3 regions of the Citrobacter braakii genome follow, and region 3 is predicted to be linked to each of the others. Evidence: predicted binding sites of a transcription regulator. Region 3 holds the regulator's gene; each other region holds the start of a gene.
The links. The regulator CRP, encoded in region 3, controls carbon source genes, mostly activating them, when cyclic AMP is high. The targets are predictions, from matches to a motif close to ATGTGANNNNNNTCACAT.
Positions count from the first base shown of each region.

Region 1 (6,368 bases), 410 kb from region 3:
TCCAAGTCAAAGTGCGCCACCGGATTAGGGTGGCGCGTGCCCTGCTTTTCTTTTTACGCTTTCATCCCCAAAACCCGATACGGGGATGGCGTCTTTATGTCTCCATCAGGCCGCGAGCGACCTGAATCGGTATTACTGCTTGATGACCAGCTTCAGGTCAACCGGATATTTAGCCTGAACCTTCTCGCCTTTCAGGACTTTATCCGCAGTCTCAACGCCTTTCGCGCCGATCTGATCCGGCAGCTGAGCAATGGTCGCAGCCAGTTTGCCATCATTTACTGCTTTTTCGCCATCTGGAGTACCGTCAAATCCAACCACCATCACATCAGATTTACCCGCAGTTTGCAGTGCGCGCAGCGCACCCAACGCCATTTCATCGTTCTGGGCAAATACGGCCTGCACGTCAGGATGCGCGGTAAGCAGGTTCTGCATGACGTTCAGACCTTTGGTGCGGTCGAAGTCGGCCGGCTGGCTGGCCAGTACGTTAAATTTGTGTGCCGCAACAGCCTGCTGGAAACCTTCGCCACGCTCACGCGCCGCTGAAGTACCGGCAATACCCTGCAGTTCGATAACTTTCGCGCCTTCACCCGCTTTCTTCGCGATGTAATCGCCCGCAATCTTACCGCCCAGCACGTTATCAGATGCAATATGGCTTACTACTTCGCCTTTGGACGCAACGCGGTCAAGGGTGATAACCGGAATTTTCGCCTGGTTAGCCATCTTCACAGCGTTACCAACAGCATCGGAGTCCGTCGGGTTAATCAGCAGAATTTTAGTTCCACGAACTGTTAAATCCTGAACGTTAGCCAGCTCTTTCGCCGGGTTGTTCTGTGAGTCCAGAATCACCAGGTTGTAGCCCAGCTTATCGGCCTCTTTTTGCGCCCCATCCTTCAAAGAAACAAAGAACGGGTTGTTGAGGGTGGAGACCACCAGCGCAATGGTATCTTTCGCCATCGCATTCGCGCTCACGGTGGCGCTCAGCGCAACAGCAGAAATCAGGGTAGCCAGTTTTTTCATGTTCATATTTAAGATGTCCTGTAATCGTTGTTACTGCTTTTTGTTGTCTACCAGTACCGCCAGCAAAATCACCACCGCTTTGACGATCATCTGGTAATAGGAGGATACACCTAACAAATTCAAACCATTATTGAGGAAACCAAGAATCAATGCGCCGATCAGCGTCCCAACAATACGTCCTTTACCGCCCGCCAGGCTGGTACCACCTAACACCACCGCGGCGATAGCATCCAGCTCATAGCCAGTACCTGCCGTCGGTTGCGCAGAGGAGAGGCGCGCTACTTCAATGATGCCCGCCAGCGATGCCAGCAGACCACACAGGGAGTAAACGATAATTTTGATTTTACTTACGCTGATACCGGACAGGCGCGTTGCCGCTTCGTTACCGCCCAGCGCATAGATATAACGACCCAGACGAGTGTGGTGCAGCATGTACCACGCCGCGAGGAAGACAATCCCCATAATCCACACAGGCGTAGGGACGCCTAACGGACGACCAATACCAAACCAGCCAAACAGATCGGCATTGTCAGTAAACCCGGTATTAACCGGACTGCCGTTGGTGTATACCATGGTCACACCACGCAGCAGCAGCATCATCACCAGGGTCGCGATAAACGCCTGTACCCGGCCTTTCGCGACAATCACCCCGGTTACCGCGCCAATAGCAGCACCGAGCGCCAGGGCCGCAGCGACAGCCACCAGCGCATTGACTTCAATCCCTACAATGGAAGCCGCAACCGCACCGGTAAGCGCCAGCAAAGAACCGACAGACAGATCGATCCCCGACGTCAGGATAACCAGCGTCATGCCAACGGCCATGATGGCGTTCACCGACGTTTGCTGGAGGATGTTGAACAGGTTATTAACGGTAAAAAAGTTAGGGCTCATGGTGGAAACAATCGCGATCAGCACTAACAGAGCGATGAGCGACTTTTGCTCCAGAAGCCATGCTTTAGTGAAATAACGGCGACCAGAAACAGCCTGGGTAGTCATCTTTTTTACTCCTGATTCACGCGATTAAGCTTGCCCACAGCGGCAGCCATTAATACTTCCTGAGTGGCCTGCTCGCGAGTGAACTCACCGCCGAGATGCCCTTCATGCATAACGATAATTCGATCGCTCATGCCCAATACTTCTGGCATCTCAGAGGAGACCAGAATGATGCTCAGCCCATCGGCCTTAAACTGGTTGATAAGCTGATAGATTTCTTTTTTAGCCCCAACGTCAACGCCGCGCGTTGGTTCATCGAGGATCAGGACTTTTGGTCGGGTCATCAGACCGCGCGCAATCGCCACTTTCTGCTGATTACCGCCAGAAAGCAGACCGATAGCCTGTTCCATCGATGGCGTTTTAACATTGAACAGACGAATAAAATCACCTACCGCCTGCTGCTCGTCTTTATGTTTAAGGCTTCCACCAGCGCGACTGAAATAACGCAGCGCGGTTAGTGACATGTTCTCTTTCACCGACATGCCCAGCACTAAACCATCGCGTTTACGGTCTTCAGAAATATAGACGATGCCGTTAGCCAACCCATCCTGCGGCGAACGGGTGACCACTTCATGGCCATCAAGCGTGACGTAACCGCTGGTGCGCGGCAATGCGCCGTACAACACTTTCATCAGCTCGGTACGTCCGGCCCCCATCAGCCCCGATACGCCAAGGATCTCGCCTTTACGTAGCTTGAATGAAACATCGTTTACGCCAGGGCCGCACAGGTTATCGACCTTCAGGCGAATATCACCCGGCGCTTTTTCCAGGCGCGGGTATTGTTCTTCCAGCTTACGTCCCACCATCATTTCAATCAGCGAGTCTTCGGTCAGCGAGGCGACTTCACGCTCGGCAATAAACTGCCCGTCGCGAAAAACGGTCACGTCGTCACAAATCTCGAAGATCTCTTTCATGCGGTGAGAAATATAGACAATGCCGCGTCCCTGGGATTTCAGTTCGCGAATAACGCGGAACAGGGATTCGGTTTCGGTATCGGTGAGCGCATCCGTCGGTTCATCCATAATGATGACCTTCGATTCAAAGCTCAGCACTTTGGCAATTTCAACCATCTGCTGATCGCCAATCGACAGTTCACCGACCAGTCTGTCGCTTTTAAAGCGCAGATTCAGTTTGGCAAGCAGCAGATCGGCTTCGGCGTACATCTTCTTCCAGTCAATTTTGCCAAAGCGATTAACGAACTCACGGCCAAGAAAAATGTTCTCGGCGATAGTGAGTTGCGGGATCAAATTCAGCTCCTGGTGGATGATACCGATTCCGGCTTCCTGGGAGGATTTAGGGCCGTTAAAGGTGGTCTCTTTTCCCAACCACAATAAAGAACCGGCATCACGGGTATAGATCCCGGTCAGCACTTTCATCATGGTGGATTTGCCCGCGCCGTTTTCGCCCACCAGCGCCATTACGCGGCCTGGGTAGACATTCAGCGCGGCGCCGGATAGCGCTTTTACGCCCGGGAACGCTTTATCGATCCCTTTGAGTTGCAGTAATGCGTTCATGATGGCCTCAGAACGTGACGCCAGCACAGAGAATGATATTCGCATACGGAGAACACTCTCCGCTGCGAATTACCGCCTGACTGTCTGCGGTTTGTTTTTTGAATTGTTCATGCGTGGTGTAACGAATTTCTATGGTGTTTCCCTGGTGTTGTTGCAGTTGCTCAATGTGGCTGAGCAACGTTTCGTGGAGTTGCGGATTATGTTGTTTAATTTCCGTCGCGAGAATGGCCGCCTCGACCTGCATTTCACGTGTCACCACATCCAGTACCTGCATAAAAGAAGGTACGCCCTGGGTTAATGCCATATCGATACGCGTTGTGCTATTCGGGATGGGTAAACCTGCATCACACACCACCAGCGTATCGGTATGCCCCAGACGGGAGATCACCGATGAAATTTCAGAGTTGAGTACCGTGCCTTTCTTCATTTTCTTTCCCCACTAGCGAAACGTTTCGCTGAAGATAAGTGTAGAGCGAAGAGTGGACATAAAACCACCGCGAAGTTACGAAAATGTGATCGCCATCGAAACGTTTCGCAAGGATTATCATTCGATGAAATGAAAACTGGGAGGGACAAAACAAAACGCCCCCTTTCGCGATGAAAGAGGGCGTCGATGAGATTAAATCTCGACCTGAGTACCGAGCTCAATAACCCGGTTCGGTGGGATTTCAAACTGGTCCGGGGCGCGCAGCGCATTGCGTTGTAGTAGCAGATACAGCTTGCCGCGCAGACGCAGATACCATGGTCGTTTTCCAACAATCAACGACTCGTGCGACATGAAGAACGAGGTTTCCATCATCCGACAGCTTAAGCCTTCCAGACCGCAGCGATGGAACACTTCTTCAACGTTCGGCGTTTCGCGCCAACCGTAGCTGGCCACCACGCGCCAGAAGGTGGGCGATAACTGCTCAATCTGCACCCTACGCACATTGTGAACATATGGCGCATCTTCCGTGCGCAGCGTCAGCAGAATAACGCGTTCATGCAGAACCTTGTTATGTTTGAGGTTATGCAGTAGCGCAAACGGGATGACGTTCAATGCACGAGACATGTACACCGCCGTTCCCGGCACGCGTACCGGTGGTGATTTCTCCAGAGAGGCAATCATCGCCTCCAGAGAGTTGCCGTGCTCATGCATGCGACGCAGCAGACGGAAACGCTCGCTTTTCCAGGTAGTCATGATGGTGAACATCACCAGACCCAGCGTCAGAGGCAGCCAACCGCCGGAAATCAGTTTATCGAGGTTCGCGGAGAACAGCGGAACATCGACGCACAAGAACGCCACCAGGATCAGGAAGACGAAGTATTTATTCCAGTGCCAGTTTTTGCGCGCCACGGTGGTCGACAGAATTGAGGTCAGCACCATCGTCCCCGTCACCGCAATCCCGTACGCCGCAGCCAGATTGCTGGAGTGTTCAAAGCTCACAATCACAATAACCACTGCAAAATAGAGCATCCAGTTAACGAAAGGAATGTAGATCTGTCCCGATTCCATTTCCGAGGTATGGATGATACGCATCGGCGATAAATACCCCAGACGCACGGCCTGACGCGTCAGTGAGAAGACGCCGGAGATAACCGCCTGTGAAGCGATAACCGTTGCCAGCGCGGCGAGGATCAGGAGCGGTATCAACGCCCAGTCCGGCGCCAGCAGGAAGAACGGGTTTTTTATCGCTTCAGGATGCTTTAACAGCAACGCCCCCTGACCAAAATAGTTGAGTACCAGCGAAGGCAATACCACGGAGAACCATGCCAGGCGAATCGGCAACTTACCAAAGTGGCCCATATCCGCATACAGCGCTTCAACACCGGTAATCGACAACACCACCGCACCCAGCGCAATAAAGGACAACGTTTTGAATTCGAGGAAGAAATGCACCGCCCAATATGGATTGAGCGCCTGCAGCACTTCCGGATTGCCAATAATACTGCGCACGCCTAACACCGCCAGCGTCAGGAACCACAACAGCATAATCGGCGCAAACAGCTTACCGACCATGCCGGTACCGTGTTTTTGAATCAAAAACAGCAGGGTCAGTACGATTATCGAGAGCGGAACAATCCAGGTATCCAGTTGCGGGGCAATGATCTCCAGACCTTCAATCGCCGACATCACCGAGATAGCAGGCGTTATCACCACTTCTCCATAGAAGAAGCTGCCGCCAATCAACCCCATAATCACCAGCATGGAGGTTGTTCGTGCTGAAGTATTACGCCCGGCCAATGACATCAGCGTCAGGATCCCGCCTTCTCCGGCGTTATCCGCGCGCATGACAAACGTCAGGTATTTAATGGAGACAACAAAGATCAGCAGCCAGAAAATCAGCGAGAGAAAGCCAAATACGGCGTCACGTTCAACGCCAAAACCAAACTGGCCGGACAAACATTCACGAAGCGTATAAAGTGGGCTGGTACCAATATCACCGTAGACAACCCCAATGGCCGCAAGGGTAATCGCAGACAATGATTGTTTATTATCAGTGCTCATAGACTCGTCTTTCGTTTATACACATCATCTTTCAAGCTACCTCCGCGTGGGCTGCATTCGTTATTCCCCCCATCCCAGAAGAAAACTCCATTGCCGCCTTGGTGCAGCTTGATTGATTTGGTGTATATATAAGAAATGTGTGCGTCGTCCCTTGGCCCACAAAAAGGCGCACAGTATGCACGATTAATCGCAAAATCGTACCCCTAAATGAGACCAGATTAATCTGGCTCAAAGAAAAATAAGCGCACCTTCAGTCTATTACTGCACTGGTGTGAAGCATCTATACTCGCTGTTTATGCAGTACATTTGGCGAAAGGACGCCACTTCATTATGGCTCACCCACATTTATTAGCGGA
Region 1 covers NZ_CP045771.1:952,835-959,202, forward strand. Annotated here, with positions in the region: gene rbsB (ribose ABC transporter substrate-binding protein RbsB) at 133-1,023, opposite strand; gene rbsC (ribose ABC transporter permease) at 1,048-2,013, opposite strand; gene rbsA (ribose ABC transporter ATP-binding protein RbsA) at 2,019-3,524, opposite strand; gene rbsD (D-ribose pyranase) at 3,532-3,951, opposite strand; gene kup (low affinity potassium transporter Kup) at 4,144-6,012, opposite strand; gene ravA (ATPase RavA) at 6,343-6,368, shown strand, end outside.
Region 1: the regulator CRP is predicted to act here: its motif matches at 4,035-4,052, upstream of rbsD (D-ribose pyranase).

Region 2 (6,368 bases), 2.1 Mb from region 3:
TCTGCCGGGCTTGCATAGGCGTCACCACGGGCTCTGCAAGATGAAAAGCATGTCCCTGATTCGCCAGAAAGACGAACGTGCGGGCCAGCTCTACACAGCTCATTTTCAGTGCGCAGTAGTGAAAGTAATTTTGCAAAACGGTGGTCACGTCATGGTGAAAATTGCCAAAGGACTTCATTAGCCAGGCAATAGCCGCGTTACGCGCCGAGTGCTCAAACTCAGAACGCGCCACCGTCGCATCATAGGCGATATCCGAAACGCCGCTTAGCGCCCGTACCACTTCCAGCATCCGTTGACGCGGTGCGCTCAGACGTCCTTGCAGCATATCGCAAACCACCAGCGCCCCGGCGTTGATAAAGGGATTGCGTGGGATGCCTTGCTCCATTTCCAACTGCACCAGGGAATTAAAAGGATGCCCGGAAGGATCCTTGCCGACGCGTTGCCAGATCTCATCTTCCTGATAGTGACGCATCGCCACGACCAGACTGAGCACCTTTGAAATTGACTGAATAGAAAAGCGCTCTTGCGCATCCCCCGCCTGATAGTGCTGTCCATCGACGGTGCAAATAGCAATACCCAGTTTTGAACCGTCGACAGAAGCTAAGGCAGGAATGTAATCAGCGACTTTACCCTGACCAATCAGCGGACGAACCTGCTGCACAATGGTCTCTAAAATTGAATTGTCCATGGCCCTGGCCACAACATGCTCCTTGCTCGCAGGTATGAAAGGCCTGCGAGTATAACAGAGCTGAATACGCAGCGTCAGGCCGGAAGGCGGAATCTGGCCACGGTCTGCATGAGCGGGTGAGATTCATGCCGTAGACAGAAACATTGCAGAATTAAGGCCGGTGCCCCCATCGGAGGCACCCACTCCATCAGAGGCGGTTTTTCCAGATGGTCTGTACATTACAAAACTCATGCAGACCAAAGTGTGAAAGCTCGCGGCCAAAACCACTTTTCTTCACGCCGCCAAAAGCAACGCGGGCATCGCTGGCGCTGTAACCATTGATAAATACGCCCCCACACTCCAGGCGTGACGCCATCTTCTGCGCCAGAGCTTCATCCGCGGTGAACACCGTGGCTGATAAGCCGAAATCACTGTCATTAGCCAGCGCTAAAGCATGTTCCGCATTCTTTGCAACGGTAATCGCTGCAACCGGGCCAAACAGCTCCTGACGAAAAGCCGTCATCTCCGGGGTGACATCACCCAGAACCGTCACGGCATAGTAATTGCCCTGACCCGCGATTTTTTCCCCGCCGAGAAGTAACCGCGCGCCTTCGGCAAGGGAGGCTTCGACCTGCTGATGCAGCTCATCGCGCAGATCAAATCTTGCCATCGGACCCAGATCGTTTTCTTCGTTCAGCGGGTCGCCCATTTTGAGCGCGCTCGCGGCCGCCACAAAACGAGCCGTAAATTCTGCCGCAATTCCTTCTTCGATAATAAAGCGCTTTGCTGCCGCACAAACCTGTCCGGTGTTCTGATAACGACCGGCGACCGCCGCCTTAACGGCCAGATCGAGGTCAGCATCATTAAGGACAATAAACGGATCGGAACCCCCCAGTTCAAGCACGCATTTTTTCAGCGCCGCACCCGCCTGAGCACCAATCGCCGCACCGGCTCGCACGCTGCCCGTCACCGTTACCGCCGCAATACGCGGGTCATTGATCATCTGACTTACCCCGGCGTTATCGGCATTCACCCAACCATAAACACCCGCGGGAACGCCCGCATCAGCAAAAACCTGCGCGATAATCGCAGCACAGCCGGTTACGTTTGGCGCATGCTTTAACAGATAGCCATTTCCGGCCAGCAGAATTGGAATGGCGCCGCGAAGTACCTGCCAGAGCGGGAAGTTCCACGGCATGATCGCCAGAATAGTTCCAACGGGGCGATACTCAATCACCGCCTGGTTGTTCTCCACCAGCGTAGGTTCCGGGTTGAGCATCGCCGGTCCATGTTCGGCGTACCAGTCACACAATGCGGCTGATTTGGCAACTTCACCACGCGCCTGCTTGATGGGTTTCCCCATTTCACGTGAGATACACTGCGCCATCTCTTCGGCGCGATGACGCAGAGCCTGCCCGATATGACGCAGCGTTTGCGCACGGTGCTCAACGGCAGTGTGTTTCCATTCACTGTAGCCATTTGCGGCAAGGCTCAGCGCATGTGCAATCTCTTCAGTACTGGCCCACGGCATTGCCGCCAACCTTTCACCGTTGGTAGGGTTAACGGAAATCGCATGTGTTGCTGCTGTGATAGTCATAAGTGCCTCTCTTTATCGCAGGGTATGGTCATATCATGCGCATATTTACTCTTTCTGAAAAATGAATAATATTAACCACACCATTCACGAACAGAGAATATTATGGATCTGACGCAACTGGAAATGTTCAACGCCGTCGCGGAGACAGGCAGTATTACGCAGGCCGCCGCGAAGGTGCATCGCGTGCCATCCAATCTCACCACTCGTATTCGCCAGCTTGAAGCCGACCTTGGCGTCGATCTGTTTATTCGTGAAAATCAGCGTTTGCGGCTTTCCCCGTCCGGGCACAATTTTTTACGCTACAGCCAGCGGATCCTCGCCCTGGTTGACGAGGCGAGAATGGTCGTCGCCGGCGATGAACCGCAGGGGTTGTTCTCTCTTGGCTCGCTCGAGAGTACTGCCGCTGTGCGGATCCCCGCCACGCTGGCTGAATACAATCAGCGTTACCCCAAAATTCAGTTTGCACTGGCGACAGGTCCTTCAGGCACGATGCTGGACGGCGTGCTCGACGGGACGCTGAACGCCGCCTTTGTCGACGGCCCAATTACTCATCCAGGTCTTGACGGAATGCCGGTCTACCGTGAAGAGATGATGATAGTCACTCCGCACGGTCATCCCCCTATCCAGCGGGCCAGCGACGTTAACGGTTGCAGCATTTACGCCTTTCGCGCCAACTGTTCCTATCGTCGCCATTTTGAAAGCTGGTTTCATGCCGATCGCGCAATGCCTGGCACCATTCATGAAATGGAGTCGTATCACGGCATGCTGGCTTGCGTCATTGCCGGTGCGGGTATCGCGCTGATCCCGCGTTCGATGCTGGAGAGCATGCCAGGACACCATCAGGTCCACGCCTGGCCGCTAAGCGAAAACTGGCGCTGGCTGAATACGTGGCTGGTCTGGCGCAGAGGCGCAATGACAAGGCAACTGGAAGCGTTTATTGAGGTATTGAACCCTCAGTTGTCGAAAAGCGCGGAATAATTCGCGATTCTCAAACAACGCCATAAATAGCGTTGCGGGTGAATTCACACGCCCGGAATTTCATTAATAATGAAACAGTTAAAATTACGCGGAATGTTCGGCAGTCAATTTTGCTACCCAGTCAATGAAATGAGATCTGCATCACGAAATGATTGTATTTTAGCCAGCAAAAGTTTTAAGATCGTGGCCTTACCTTTTCGCAGCTAATCCACCTAATTGATATGACAACAGACACTGTTTCCCGCAAGGTCGCGTGGCTTCGGGTAGTTACGCTTGCCATTGCCGGTTTTATTTTCAATACCACTGAGTTTGTCCCTGTCGGTTTGTTATCCGACATCGCACAAAGTTTTAATATGCAGACCGCTCAGGTCGGGATCATGCTGACGATCTACGCCTGGGTTGTCGCCCTGATGTCGCTGCCTTTCATGCTGCTTACCAGCCAGGTAGAACGCCGCAAACTTCTGATCTGCCTGTTTGTCGTTTTTATCGCCAGCCACGTTCTCTCTTTCCTGGCATGGAATTTTACCGTGCTGGTGATCAGCCGTATTGGTATTGCTTTTGCCCACGCTATTTTCTGGTCGATCACCGCATCGCTGGCGATTCGCCTGGCTCCTGCCGGGAAACGCGCGCAGGCTCTCAGCCTGATTGCGACCGGCACCGCGCTGGCGATGGTGTTGGGCCTGCCTATCGGGCGCATCGTTGGTCAGTATTTTGGCTGGCGTACCACCTTCTTCGCCATCGGTATGGGGGCGTTAGTTACCCTACTTTGCTTGATTAAGCTCCTGCCAAAATTACCCAGTGAGCATTCCGGTTCATTAAAAAGCCTGCCGGTTTTATTCCGCCGTCCGGCATTGATGAGCCTGTATCTGCTGACGGTGATTGTGGTCACCGCGCATTACACGGCCTACAGCTATATCGAACCGTTTGTACAGACCATCGCCGGGCTGAGCGCAAACTTTGCCACCGTGCTGCTGCTGGTTCTGGGTGGCGCGGGTATTGTCGGTAGCGTCATTTTTGGCAAGCTGGGTAACCAACATGCTTCCGTATTGATTAGTAGCGCCATTGCCCTGCTGACGGTGTGCCTGGTGCTGTTACTGCCCGCAGCGGACAGCGAAATGCATCTGGCCGTCCTGAGTATATTCTGGGGCATCGCCATTATGTTGATAGGCCTGGGTATGCAGGTCAAAGTGCTGGCGCTGGCCCCGGATGCCACCGACGTCGCAATGGCCCTTTTCTCAGGTATCTTTAATATTGGGATAGGCGCTGGCGCGCTGGTGGGAAATCAGGTGAGTCTGCACTGGTCAATGTCTACGATTGGTTACGTAGGTGCAGTGCCTGCGGTTGTGGCGTTCATATGGTCGGTGATTATCTTCCGTAAATGGCCAGTATCACTGGAAGAGCAGCCTCAGCATTCATAAAAACGTGCCCGGTAGACAATACCGGGCACGTTGTTTTAAGCGTAAGTTTTAATGATTTCCAGCACGCCGTTAATAATAAACTGCACGCCCATACATACCAGCAGGAAGCCCATCAGTCGGGAGATCGCCTCAATACCGCCTTTGCCGACCAGGCGCATAATTCCGCCAGAACTGCGCAAACAGCCCCACAGGATAACCCCGACCACGGCAAAAATAATCGGCGGTGCGACCATTATCACCCAGTCCGGAAACTCAGCCCCATGACGCACGGTGGACGCCGAGCTGATGATCATTGCAATCGTACCCGGACCCGCGGTGCTTGGCATGGCCAGCGGAACAAATGCAATATTCGCCGTCGGTTCATCTTCCAGTTCTTCTGATTTGCTTCTCGCTTCCGGAGAGTCATGTGCCTTCTGCTGTGGAAACAACATTCGAAAGCCGATAAACGCAACGATTAACCCACCCGCGATACGTAACCCGGGAATCGAAATCCCGAAGGTATTCATCACCAATTGTCCGGCATAATACGCCACCATCATGATGGCAAACACGTAAACGGACGCCATGAGTGACTGACGGTTACGCTCTGCGCTGTTCATGTTGCCGGCAAGGCCGAGGAACAACGCCACGGTGGTTAACGGGTTTGCCAACGGTAACAGGACTACCAGCCCCAGTCCTATTGCTTTAAACAAGTCCATCATAATGTCATCTTTCCTGTGCGTTAATCGTCAACGGCAAGTATACGGTGAAATCCGGGAGATAAGCCATTTTCGCGGTGTAAGGATTCATTTTTCACCCGCACGTATAAACCATAATTTTCAAACCGTTAAAATTCCACTCGCCAGAAATTGAGTCTGATTATTTAGCAAAACGTGGCATTTGCTGACCCATTCATTTGACTTATATTTGCCTAAGCAATAATATCAGCCGTGACTAACTACTTGCCAGGGCAACCATTGTGAAAAGCACCAGTGATCTGTTTAACGAAATCATCCCACTGGGTCGTTTGATCTACATGGTTAATCAGAAAAAAGATCGTTTGCTAAACGACTATCTGTCTCCGCTGGATATCACGGCATCACAGTTCAAGGTGCTCTGCTCCATCCGTTGCGCGGTGTGTATTACCCCTGTCGAATTGAAAAAAGTGCTGTCTGTCGATCTCGGCGCCCTGACGCGGATGCTGGACAGGCTGGCCTGTAAAGGCTGGATAGAAAGGCTTCCGAATCCACATGACAAGCGAGGCGTGCTGGTGAAACTCACCGAGCATGGCGCGGCAATTTGCGAGCAGTGTCATCAATTAGTAGGGCAAGACCTGCACCAGGAACTAACAAAAAACTTAACGGCGGATGAAGTGACCACGCTTGAGCATTTGCTGAAGAAAATCCTGCCGTAAACAGAAAGAGGTATGACGATGTCCAGACGCAATACTGACACAATCACTATTCATAGCATTTTGGACTGGATCGAAAATAACCTTGAATCGCCGCTCTCGCTGGAAAAGGTGTCAGAGCGTTCAGGTTACTCCAAATGGCACCTGCAACGGATGTTTAAAAAAGAAACCGGTCATTCACTGGGTCAATACATCCGTAGCCGTAAAATGACTGAAATAGCGCAAAAATTAAAAGAGAGTAACGAGCCGATCCTTTATCTGGCGGAGCGTTACGGTTTTGAGTCCCAGCAAACGCTGACCCGGACATTCAAAAACTAT
Region 2 covers NZ_CP045771.1:3,452,665-3,459,032, forward strand. Annotated here, with positions in the region: gene glsB (glutaminase B) at 1-700, opposite strand, end outside; gene sad (succinate-semialdehyde dehydrogenase) at 876-2,264, opposite strand; gene ptrR (putrescine utilization regulator PtrR) at 2,367-3,242, shown strand; gene GFC06_RS16115 (sugar transporter) at 3,464-4,660, shown strand; gene GFC06_RS16120 (MarC family NAAT transporter) at 4,696-5,361, opposite strand; gene marR (multiple antibiotic resistance transcriptional regulator MarR) at 5,619-6,053, shown strand; gene marA (MDR efflux pump AcrAB transcriptional activator MarA) at 6,072-6,368, shown strand, end outside.
Region 2: the regulator CRP is predicted to act here: its motif matches at 3,372-3,389, upstream of GFC06_RS16115 (sugar transporter).

Region 3 (6,368 bases):
CCGGAAGTGTTGGAAGGTATTCAGGCCAAACGTCAGACGTTTGTCCAGCATTTGCACAAGATTGATCAACAGTTCGACATTTTCAGCGAGATTCGCGGGATGGGGCTGCTGATTGGCGCCGAGCTGAAGCCGCAGTTTAAAGGCCGGGCGCGCGATTTCCTGTATGCCGCCGCGTACGAAGGGGTGATGGTACTCAACGCCGGACCGGACGTGATGCGTTTCGCGCCGTCGCTGGTAGTTGAGCAGGCGGATATCGATGAAGGGATGCAGCGTTTCGCACAAGCGGTAGCGAAAGTCGTTGCCTGATTACCTGTTGCCGGATAAGCACAGCGCATCCGGCAGTCGATCTTAACCTTTCATGTCCCGCAGACGGCGGCTCAGCCAGATTCCGTGGTGCGGTCGCTGACGCCATGCTACCGACGAAATGGTGTGCATGGTGTTCAGATGCCCCAGTATCCGTTGCAGATGCTGCTCAAGGGTGCTTAACGGACCGTGGGATAGCATCTCTGGCGCTTCGAGAATATTCACATCGCCTGAGCTTCCCGGTCCGTCATATTCCAGCCGCTGCTGACAGCGCTGGAGCGCAATTTCACAGGATTCCAGATACCGCTGCGCTAAATCCGGCGTCAGCATTGTGTGTTCCCTTGCCAGTGTGGTCATCGCGTTGATGTGCTCGACGATGAACTGGCTGTGCGTGACCCACAGTTTCATGTCCGCCAGGTAGTGCGAGTTGAATCCTGGCTCCTGCATCGCCTGGTTCAGTGAGTTGAACAACGTGTTATGCGCCTGATTGACCCGCATGCGTTGGTACGCCAGCGGCGTGGCCTGCGGATCGTTGCTGAGGATCAGGCGAATGGCCTCCTGATCGGCTTCTAACGCATCATGGGCGTTCTTACGCAGCAGGCCGCTCTGCCACTGCGGCCACAGCCAGAGTGTACCGCCAAAGGCGATTAAGCAGCCAATAACCGTATCGACAAACCGCGGCACGATAAACTGTTCTCCGTTCAGCGTCAGCAGTTGCAGGGTGTATACCGCCGTGACCGTAAAACCGACGGTAGCCCAGCCGTAGTTTTTGCGCATGATCAGATAGCTACCCAGGGTAATCAGCAGCATGCCTGCCAGCGTGTAACCTTCCTGAATATGGAAGTGCAGGGTGACCCCGGCAATGACCAGTCCAACGAGCGTTCCTGCTGAACGGTGTAAAATACGTACCCGGGTTGCTCCGTAGCCATTTTGCGTGACGAACAGGATCGTCATCAAAATCCAGTAAGGCTTTGGCAGGTGTAAAGCGCTGCCCATCAGGCTGGCGATACTCAGCATGACGCTGATGCGTCCGGCATTACGCAGCGCCGGCGATTTCAACGACAGATAGTTTTTCAGGGCCGGGATCAGCGGCAACCGACGCTGCTTGTCTGCCATTAAATCTCGGGCGTACAGCGGTCGCTGGGTGCGTAGCACGCGGGCAATACGGCTGAAGTGCCAGTAGCAAAATTGTCCCACCGGATTGTCCGGATGCTGGTTGGCGATTTTCTCCAGCGTGCCAATCTGCTTGTCCATCGAGAAACGGGTCGGCAAGCGGTGATACAAAATATCATCGGCCAGTACCCGAAGGCGTTCGGCGACGGTGCGCGCATTCCAGCGAATCACCTGTTCGGCGTGGCTACGTTCGACCAGCTTTTGCACCTCTTCCGGCTGGTGGAGGCTGACGGAAATATGCTCCTGCAAGTCCAGTGCCTCCTGAAAGGCACGCAGCAGGCGCTTGTAATCGTTGTTGCGATGCGCCGACAGCATATGCATTTGCTGGTAGCACTGGGTAATCAGATCCACCGCTTTCTGCTGGCGAACCAGCAGGGGAGGTAGCGCTTTTTCCGGATCGGCATGCTGGGTCAGCAGGCTGTACTTGGCCTCACAGTAATCGGCTAATTCACGGTACAACAAGCTGAGCGATTCACGGAGCGGCTGCTCGCGCCACATCCAGAACCAGAACCAGTTGAACAGGCCGTACCATAACGTGCCCAGCGCATAGATCAGCAACGGTTCCCAGACGGGCATGTTCCCGACCAGGCTTAGCGTGAAAATCGCGGCGATAAGTGAGGCCGGTAACAGTCGGGCATGCAGAGGGCTTAGCTCGGCGGTTACGCCAAGAATCAGCGTCAGTCCGGTGAGGATAAGCGGCAGCGGTATGGCCTGTGCCAGCAGCAACTGCATGATCAGACTGCAACCGGCAAACAAAGACGCGCCAATAGCTAAACGTTTGAAAAAGCGCTTATGCGGGGTATCAAGACCAGCAATGTTGCAGCAGGCAGGGACCAGGGAGAAGAGGAGTCCCAGATGAAGCTGACCGATGATCAGACCAACAGCCACAGGTAAACATAGCACCAGCGTCTGCCGTAGTGCGTAGTTGATCTCTGGGTGGTATATCAGTCTTCGCCACATCGGTGTAAACAAAAGTGGCGCATCACTGAGTAACGCGCCACTTCGATGGGGTTAACGGGTGCCGTAGACGACGATGGTCTTACCGTGTGCGGAGATCAGGTTTTGATCTTCCAGCATCTTCAGAATACGACCAACGGTCTCACGGGAGCAGCCAACGATCTGGCCGATTTCCTGACGGGTGATTTTAATCTGCATGCCGTCCGGGTGGGTCATCGCATCAGGCTGTTTCGCCAGATTCAGCAGAGTCTGCGCGATACGACCCGTTACGTCGAGGAAGGCAAGGTTGCCGACTTTTTCAGACGTGACCTGCAGGCGACGAGCCATCTGTGAAGACAGGCGCATCAGAATATCCGGGTTGACCTGGATTAATTGGCGAAATTTTTTGTAGGAAATTTCAGCGACTTCACATGCGGTTTTGGCACGTACCCAAGCGCTACGTTCCTGACCTTCTTCGAAGAGGCCTAATTCACCAATAAAATCGCCCTGATTCAGATAAGAAAGGATCATTTCTTTCCCTTCTTCATCTTTGATCAGCACTGCCACTGAGCCTTTAACGATGTAATACAACGTTTCCGCTTTTTCACCCTGGTGAATCAGCGTGCTCTTCGATGGGTACTTATGAATATGGCAATGAGACAAGAACCATTCGAGAGTCGGGTCTGTTTGCGGTTTGCCAAGCACCATGCGCGGTTATCCTCTGTTATAAGCTGTCTCCAGAGCCAGAAAACGACGCTGCCTCTGGGTTTGCAAAAATATGCTTCCCGCTACCTGGGAAAGGGGCTGTCAAAAATTAACTGCAGCCTGTAATGTGATGTCCTCTGCATACATGCAGTACGTCAATGTATTACTGTAGCATCCTGACTGTTTTAGCATAGCTTTCGCCGTGTGTCTCCTGGTGTCTCGCTTCAGCATGACGCAGGTCGCCTTCCGTTGCGAGAATTGTTATGTACGCGTAATCTGTCAGGAAAATTGAAACATTGGAGTTACGAAATATGCAAGCGCGTGTAAAGTGGGTTGAGGGGTTAACCTTCCTCGGTGAGTCCGCCTCTGGTCACCAAATTTTGATGGACGGTAACTCCGGTGATAAAGCGCCGAGCCCGATGGAAATGGTATTAATGGCTGCGGGCGGTTGCAGCGCAATTGATGTGGTTTCGATCCTGCAAAAAGGTCGTCAGGATGTGACCAACTGCGAAGTGAAACTGACCTCAGAGCGTCGTGATGAAGCGCCGCGCCTGTTTACCCACATCAACCTGCATTTCATCGTAACGGGTAACGATCTGAAAGATGCGTCCGTTTCGCGCGCAGTCGATCTCTCTGCGGAAAAATATTGCTCCGTGGCGCTGATGCTGGAAAAGGCGGTGAACATTACCCACTCCTATGAAGTGGTTGCTGCTTCGTGATGTCATGCCTGATGGCGTTTCACTTATCAGGCCTACAGGATATAAACGCGTAGGCCGGATAAGGCATCAGCCGCCATCCGGCAAAATAACACCTTACTCTATCTTTTTGCCTTCCATCAGTCGCTGGACCAGCGGCAGCATAATCAATTCCATCGCCAGACCCATTTTCCCGCCCGGAACAACCAACGTATTGATATGGGAAATGAATGATCCCTGCAGCATGGCCAGTAGCCACGGGAAGTCGATCCCTTCCAGGTTCCGAAAATGAATCACGACAAAGCTTTCATCCAGGGATGGAATACTTTTGGCGGCAAAGGGGTTGGAGGTATCAACGGTCGGTACGCGCTGGAAGTTAATATGCGTACGGGAAAACTGCGGCGTAATGTAATTGATGTAATCGTCCATTGAGCGCACCACTGAGTCCATCACCGCTTCGCGCGAGTGTCCCCGCTCGCTGGTATCGCGGGTCAGCTTCTGAATCCATTCCAGGTTCACGATCGGCACTACGCCAACCAGCAGATCGACATGCCGGGCCACGTTTTGCTGTGGGGTTACGACGCCGCCGTGCAGTCCTTCATAGAACAGTACATCCGTCGGTTCAGGCAGCGGCTGCCAGGGCGTAAATGTACCCGGAACCTGATTCCACGGTACGGCCTCATCGTAGGTGTGCAGATATTTTCGCGACTGACCTTTGCCCGTCTGGCCGTATTCGATGAAGGTTTGCTCCAGCAAACCGAAGTCATTAGCTTCGGGGCCGAAATAGCTGATATGCCGCCCGGCATCGCGCGCTTTGCGAATCGCCATGTCCATTTCCGGACGGGTATAACGATGAAAACTGTCACCTTCCACCTCGGCGGCGCGCAGATTTAACTGCGCGAAAATTTTACGAAACGCGAGGCTGGTGGTGGTGGTCCCCGCGCCGCTGGACCCTGTTACCGCAATCACCGGATGTTTGGCAGACATAACAACTCCATGAATAGGTTGAATTTTTATTATAGTCGGCCGTCGGCTACGGATTACTCGTGAATCTGCTTCCTCGGCATAATGTTGACCGTTTCATGCAGTTCGGACCATACCAGCACGGCTTCACCAGATTGGAGTTGGCGTTTGACGTCGGCGACTTTTTGTTCGAGCGAGCGTTCATGTTCACCATAATCGGTGCCTTCGCGCAAGACAAAGCTTTCAATCAGATTGTCCAGCGCGTCCGGGGAGATGTCTTGCCAGGGGATGATCATGATGATGCCTCCAGATACGTTGTCAGCCAGTCCGGGATTCTGGATTCCAGCCACATCTCAGGACGGCGCACCGTACCGCCAATGAATCCGACGTGGCCGCCGTGTTCCGTCAGTTGATACTCTACCTGTGAGGGCAGATTTTCCGGTTTAGGGATCACGTGATGATCCATAAACGGATCGTCCTTGGCATGGATAATCAGCGTGGGTTTGGCGATCTGGTTGAGCAACGGCATAGCGCTACACTGACGGTAATAGTCTATAGCATCGGCGAAACCGTGGATTTTTGCGGTGATCAGATCGTCAAAATCGCGAATGCGACGCAGAGATTTCAACTGGCCCAGACTCACCGGCAGCGAGCCTGGATATGCCTCTAGCTTGCGCGAGGCATTGGCTTTCAACAGGTTTAGCAGGTAGCGCTGATAGACCCGGGAGAATCCCTTGTCCATATGGTAACTACAGGCTTCCAGCACGAAAGGCGCGGAAACGATAACCGCGGCATCAATTGGAATCTCAGTACCTTCTTTTGCCAGCAGGCAGGCCAGCATGTTTCCACCGAGCGAATAGCCTACCGCCGCGGTCGGCACGCGACCGAACTCACGTGCCAGCCAGTGTAAAAACCAGGTGCCATCTTCTGTTTCACCGGAGTGATAAATACGGTTCAGACGATTGGGTTCGCCGCTGCAGCCGCGAAAATGCATCACCACGCCCAGCCAGCCGCGCTTTTGCGCTGCTTCAATCAGGCCATGTGCGTACGGGCTGTTCAGACTGCCTTCCAGACCGTGAAAAACCACCAGGCGCGGTTTGTGTTTCGCCTGTTGCGGATCTTCACTCCATGCCAGATCGACAAAATCACCGTCGGGCAATTCCAGACGCTGCCAGTGGGCGTCGAACTTCACCTTGCGGCGAATTAAACGCGGCAGCATCGTCTGCAGATGGCGGTTACTGATACCGCGCATCGGGCGGAATTCTCGCGAATCGTCGGTAGGTGGAGTTATTTCTGTGGACGTGATTTCAACCATAACACCAGAGCAATTAATAATCGGAAAGAATAACTATACCGCGCACAGCGCGTGCGGGTTAGCCAATATGTGATTTTGTCGCGAGTCAGTCAGCAGGCAATCATCGGCTATAGTGCCGGATGGCGGCTTCGCCTTATCCGGCACTCATGATTACTCGGCCAGCATCTGCTCAAGCTGTTCCTGAGCCTCCAGCCAGGCCATTTCGCACTCTTCCAGTCCGGATTTCGCACTGGCCTGCTGCTGCAAGCATGCCGTGAGTTCGGCTTTGCGGCTTTGGT
Region 3 covers NZ_CP045771.1:1,366,596-1,372,963, forward strand. Annotated here, with positions in the region: gene argD (bifunctional acetylornithine/succinyldiaminopimelate transaminase) at 1-306, shown strand, start outside; gene GFC06_RS06265 (YccS/YhfK family putative transporter) at 349-2,436, opposite strand; gene crp (cAMP-activated global transcriptional regulator CRP) at 2,488-3,120, opposite strand; gene GFC06_RS06275 (OsmC family protein) at 3,429-3,836, shown strand; gene GFC06_RS06280 (phosphoribulokinase) at 3,930-4,799, opposite strand; gene GFC06_RS06285 (YheU family protein) at 4,853-5,071, opposite strand; partial or broken gene GFC06_RS06290 (hydrolase) at 5,068-6,136, opposite strand; gene GFC06_RS06295 (ABC transporter ATP-binding protein) at 6,241-6,368, opposite strand, start outside.